Regions from separate parts of the Pseudoalteromonas sp. CO348 genome, predicted to be linked through region 2. Evidence: predicted binding sites of a transcription regulator. Region 2 holds the regulator's gene; the other holds the start of a gene.
The links. Region 2 encodes sigma-54, which starts transcription at its own class of promoters, with help from an activator protein. Its sites were predicted from a motif close to GTTGGCACGNNNNTNGNNT; they were not measured.
Positions count from the first base shown of each region.

Region 1 (3,143 bases), on a different contig from region 2:
GTGCATCCACACGGAAGCAGAGCCCGGACCACCGTTAAATGAAATCAACAGCGGACGTTTGCTCATATCTTTGATTTTTGTGCGCTTGTAGTAGGTGTAATGCAACGTTGCAACTGCGTCGCCGTTTTCATTCCACACCGGCTGTGTGCCTGTTGTCGCGGTGTAGTTAATACGTTCACCTTTTATTTCGGCTCTATGCTCAGTTGTTATTTTATGATCTATCTCAATTGCGCGGTTGTGCTCTTCAGCTATGCTTGGCGCTGAGAGTAGGGCACAACTCACGAGCAATAGTGGTAGTAGTTTTTTCATTGCTTCCTCGGTATTGCAGTCGGTATGTCTGCATTAAAGAAGTATTTCATCTGAAATTCAAAGCCATTGAGACAAACTCAACAAAAAAAACGGCAGGTTTGAAAAATAGGCTGTTGTAACCTCGTTTATCGAAAAGTAACGAATTTGAGCCGATTTGGTTTTTTTTAGTGCAAGATTCGCGTATATTTAGTACTTTATTATGTAGTAATAAAGTATTTAGCCCCGTTAAATTCTTGTTTCACTGCGCTTCTCGTTGTACTTAAGAGATCTCAATCCATGCAAAGAATTTTAATTGTTGAAGACAGTAAAGTCGTACAACAGGTATTGCGACACCTTGCTGCTCAGCATCTAGATGTCGAAATCGATTTTGCTTGGTCCCTCAAGGAAAGTAAGGACTTCTTAGCACAGCACCAATATACATTGGCGCTGGTAGATTTAACGCTGCCCGATGCGATGGACGCAGAGGTCGTGCAGCTTACGCTCAGCCACAAAATTCCCACTGTGGTGCTGACCTCAAAAATAGATGAATATAGCCGCCAGCAAATGCTTGAAATGGGCGTGGTGGATTATGTGATTAAAGACAACCGTGATTCATACCTATACGCGGTCAAGTTAGCATCTAGACTGTTGAGAAACCAAGGTTGCAAGGCGCTGATCGCCGATGATTCTGTGATCAGTCGAGCGGTAATGAAGCAAATGCTTGAAAAGCAATTATTTACAGTGCTTGAGGCGCAAGATGGCGAACAGGCATTGGAGATGTTGCTATCTGACCATGAAATTAAACTGCTGCTGACAGACTTTGCGATGCCGACGATGGATGGCTTTGAGTTGGTGAAATCCGTTCGTAATAGTCGCGGACGAGATGAGTTGGCGATTATTGGTCTGTCTGGCGCTGGAAGTCATGGTTTGTCAGCAAAGTTTATCAAATACGGCGCCAATGACTTTTTGGCAAAACCTTTTATGAGTGAAGAGTTTCATTGCCGCATCATGCAGACGATGGAGCAGCTCAATTTGATTGCAGAAATCAAAGAATATGCGCATCGTGACTATTTAACAGGACTTTATAATCGCCGTTATTTCTGTCAGCAAGCAGAGCGTTTAATCAAGAACAAACCGAGTCAGCATATATTGGCATTGTTAGACCTCGATCATTTTAAATCTATTAATGATCAATATGGTCATGAAAGCGGTGATGATGTACTTAAACAAGTTGCTGATTTACTGCGTAGTGCATTTGGTCACTACATTGTCGCACGTATTGGTGGGGAAGAGTTTGCTTTGCTTATTCCAAGCTCAGATATGAAGATGGCAAAGCACATGCTAGAAGACTTTAGAGAACGCCTTGCGCAGCAAGCATTCAAAATTCCTGAGGGTAAGCATTATTGCACCATCAGTATTGGCCTCGCGGCTTGCCAATCAAAGAGTCTAAGCGAAGTAATGCGCAAAGCTGATAAAGCGCTCTATAAAGCGAAGGACAAACAACGAAATTGCGTTATCGCGCATTAGCTTTTCGTTATTTGGGTGTTTATGCACCAACTCAGTTCAGTCTTTATATCAATGCACCTAGATGGTGCATTTTTTATGCGTGAAATTCTATCTCCTACTTTAATTCATTGTTAATTAAGGAATAAAAAATTTGGCACAAAGGTTGGATTACTGCATACAACAGGATCAACTGTCCTAAGGGGACTCAGCATGAAAATGATAAGTGCAATAATAAAACCATTTAAGCTTGATGAGGTACGTGAAGCGTTAGCCGATCTGGGGATTGAAGGTATGACGGTTGTTGACGTTAAAGGGTTTGGACGTCAGCGCGGTCATACCGAACTGTATCGCGGTGCAGAATATCAAGTCGATTTCATTCCAAAAATAAAAATAGAAATTGCGACGTTAAGCGAAAACGCCGAGCGTGTTGTGGAAACGGTTACAAAAGCTGCGTTCACTGGAAAAATTGGTGATGGAAAAATCTTTGTTTACGACTTAGACCAAGTTGTTCGGATCCGTACCGGCGAACTTGATGAAGAAGCCATTTAAGGGGAGCCAGGCAATGGAAAATACAATAATAGAACTAAAATTTTCATTAAATACCTTTTACTTTTTGATCTCTGGCGTCTTAGTTATGTGGATGGCAGCCGGATTCGCTATGCTTGAAGCGGGATTAGTACGCTCAAAAAATACCACTGAAATCCTTACCAAGAACGTCGCACTGTACGCTATTGCTTGTACTATGTATTTGCTTATTGGTTACAACATCATGTATGTCGATAATGCCGAAGGTGGGGTTTTACCAAGTCTTGGTGCGCTCATTGGCAGTGCTGCTAAGGATGCCGACCATGCACTGCAATCCGACTTTTTCTTCCAAGTAGTATTTGTTGCAACGGCCATGTCAATTGTCTCGGGCGCTGTTGCTGAGCGTATGAAGTTGTGGGCGTTTTTAGCATTTTGTGTGGTGTTAACTGGTTTTATCTACCCATTAGAAGGCTATTGGACGTGGGGCGGTGGTTTCTTATCTGAGCTTGGCTTTGTTGACTTTGCCGGCTCTGCCATTGTGCATGGTGCCGGTGCTGCTGCGGCACTAGCGGGTGTTTTGTTACTTGGTGCGCGCAAAGGAAAATATGGCAAAAATGGTGAGATTTACCCAATTCCAGGCTCCAACATGCCACTGGCTACACTAGGCACCTTTATTTTGTGGATGGGGTGGTTTGGCTTTAACGGCGGATCTCAACTGTTCCTTGCCGACAAAGAAAATGCCATCGCGGTCAGCCAAATCATGCTAAATACCAACGCGGCGGCGGCTGCAGGTGCGGTGGCTGCACTGTTGGTGTGTAAATTAA
Region 1 is NZ_SGPI01000010.1:71,028-74,170, forward strand. Features, by position in the region: gene EXT48_RS02965 (S10 family peptidase) at 1-309, opposite strand, end outside; gene EXT48_RS02970 (diguanylate cyclase) at 586-1,815, shown strand; gene EXT48_RS02975 (P-II family nitrogen regulator) at 2,005-2,343, shown strand; gene EXT48_RS02980 (ammonium transporter) at 2,357-3,143, shown strand, end outside.
Region 1: EXT48_RS02975 (P-II family nitrogen regulator) is a predicted target of sigma-54. The motif match lies at 1,945-1,963, and genes of this name have one in related genera.

Region 2 (3,143 bases):
TCTTAGGATCACGGGTAAAGGGCTGCATGCGGATCTACAAAAGCAAGTGATCGAACTCATCAACCACACAAAGACAATTTATTATGACCAGTAAAATCATTAACAAACTAGTTTTCATCGGCTTGCTTGCAAGTTCTACTTTAGCAAATGCTGCAGAACAAAATGAAGTCATTATTGATGCTGGCCGTCAGCAAGCTCAACTGCAAAGCAACATCGGTATTTTTGAACAGAATGTTGTTATTATTCATGGCAACAGAAAAATAAATGCCGATCGCCTAGAAGTCCACCGCCGCGCGGAGCTTGGTACTAACAAGCAACTGCTTGTTGCAACTGGCAGCCCAGCTATTTTCAGCGAACGTCAACCTGATGGTAATTTGCTAGAAGCCAAAGCAAACGAAATTCGTTACGACGTTGCGAAAGGCACCTTAGTCATTTCTGGCGATGCGGAAATCAATCAAACTGGGCAAAAAATTAATGCGCAAGTCATCACCTATGACATTGAAAAGCAATTGATCAGTGCTGAGCGCTCAGACCAAGAAGATTCTCGGGTAAGAACCATCCTTGTTCCTGTTGATGACAAAAAAGACGCAAAAGATAAAAAAGCGCAGGAAGAAGGTAACAATTAATGAGCGAGCTCAAAGCAACTGGTCTAGCAAAGAGTTATAAAGGTCGTGAAGTCGTCAAAAATGTTGGCTTAAGTGTTAAGGCTGGCAGCATTGTAGGCTTATTAGGACCAAATGGTGCAGGTAAAACCACTACGTTCTACATGATTGTAGGGTTAGTACCAAGCGACAAAGGTTTTATTCAGATTGATGATGAAGATATCACTTTGCTACCGATGCACAGCCGCGCGCGACTTGGTATTGGCTATCTACCGCAAGAGTCTTCAATCTTTAGAAAACTCACGGTCTATCAAAATTTGATGGCGATTTTAGAAACTCGAAAAGACTTATCTAAAGTTGAGAGAGAAGCTGAACTAAACGAGTTACTTGACGAATTTAATATTCAACACATTCGCGACTCACAGGGCATGGCATTGTCGGGAGGCGAAAGAAGACGCGTAGAGATTGCTCGCGCTTTAGCCGCTAATCCTAAGTTTATCCTGTTAGATGAACCTTTTGCTGGTGTTGATCCTATTTCGGTGTTAGATATAAAGACAATCATAGAGCACCTAAAAAACCGCGGTATCGGTGTGCTAATCACCGATCATAACGTTAGAGAAACGCTGGACGTATGTGAAAAAGCCTACATCGTTTCACATGGTGAGTTAATCGCTGCAGGCACGCCAGAACATGTTTTGGCAGATCAAACCGTAAGAGATGTCTACCTAGGCGAACAATTCAAGCTATAGTTAAGACGTAGTATTAATAACTGTTAAAAAGGATTGTTAGAGATACATGAGGCAATCATTACAGCTGCGCATGGGGCAGCAACTTACAATGACTCCACAACTGCAACAAGCCATTCGCTTGCTGCAGCTTAGTACATTGGATCTGCAACAAGAAATACAAGAAGCATTAGACAGCAATCCATTGTTGGAAGTGGAAGAAGGTGATAATACTGACGGCGAAAACGCTGACCAACACAGCCAAGAAAAGAGCAGTGCTGACGACAATCAAGATTCAAGCGATGAAGCGCAGGTTAGTGACTATGAAATAGACTCAGATACCGCCATGAGTAAAGACACTGTCAGTGATGACCTTGCCATGGATGTCACTTGGGATGAGTATATGAGCGCAGCGCCCGCTGCAAGCTCAGGCCCACTTCCCGATGACGATAATGTTTATCAAGGGGAAACCTCTGAATCTCTCCACGACTATCTCATGTGGCAACTTGAGCTGACGCCATTTAGTCCAACAGATAGAGCGATTGCAATTGCGATTATTGAAGCCGTTGACCTGTCAGGCATTTTAACACTGTCTTGCGAAGAGATTTTAGAAAGCATTAATGATGAAAGTAGCGAAGAGCCTATCGAGCTGGATGAAGTCGAAGCCGTGCTCAAACGTATTCAGCTTTTCGATCCTGTCGGTATCGCAGCGCGCAGTTTACAGGAATGCTTGTGTATTCAGCTAAATCAATTCGCCCCAGATACACCATGGATTGCCGAAACGAAAATGATCCTGACAGAGCATATCGACTTGCTTGCCAGCCGTGACTATCGAACTTTGGCTAAGAAAACGCGCCTTAAAGAAGCCGATCTCAAAGAGGTCATGACGTTAATTCATAGCCTTAACCCAAAACCAGCGGCAAGCATTATTCATGAAGAGCCTGAATATGTGATCCCTGACGTATCAGTGAAAAAAGTAAAAGGTCGCTGGGTCGTAGAGCTAAATCCTGATGCTATGCCTAAAATAAGAGTAAACGACCATTACGCTGCGATGTCTAGAACGGCGAAATCCAGTACGGATAGTCAGTTTATTCGCTCACATTTACAAGAAGCAAAGTGGTTTATTAAAAGCTTAGAAAGCCGAAATGATACATTATTAAAAGTTACCAATTGCATTGTGCAACAACAACAGGCATTCTTTGAACATGGCCCCGAAGCAATGCGCCCTATGGTGCTAAATGATGTTGCTGAAATGGTTGAGATGCATGAGTCCACAATTTCCCGTGTGACAACACAAAAATACATGCATACACCTCGGGGAATATTTGAGCTGAAGTATTTCTTCTCTAGCCATGTAAGTACAGAAAATGGAGGTGAGTGCTCCTCTACAGCAATTAGAGCACTTATCAAAAAGCTGATAGCTGCAGAAAATACCGCGAAGCCATTGAGTGACAGCAAAATTGCAGATATCTTAGCTGAGCAAGGAATTAAGGTAGCGAGACGTACGATTGCAAAATATCGTGAATCCCTAGCCATTCCACCGTCAAATCAGCGTAAAAGCTTGATATAAGACGTAAAACCCAAGAAGGAAAAATGCTTATGCAACTAAATCTAACTGGTCGCCATGTAGAAATTACTGACTCATTAAGAGACTATGTCACCAACAAGTTTGCGAAGCTAGAAAGGCACTTTGATCATATCAATAACGTGCATGTGATCCTTGATGTCGAGAAACTAGTACAAAAAGCAGAAGCAACATTACACGTAAACGGCGGCGAGCTATTTGCATCAACAGAGCATCAAGATATGTATGCCG
Region 2 is NZ_SGPI01000032.1:107,471-110,613, forward strand. Features, by position in the region: gene lptC (LPS export ABC transporter periplasmic protein LptC) at 1-94, shown strand, start outside; gene lptA (lipopolysaccharide transport periplasmic protein LptA) at 84-626, shown strand; gene lptB (LPS export ABC transporter ATP-binding protein) at 626-1,351, shown strand; gene EXT48_RS16480 (RNA polymerase factor sigma-54) at 1,398-2,897, shown strand; gene hpf (ribosome hibernation promoting factor) at 2,927-3,143, shown strand, end outside.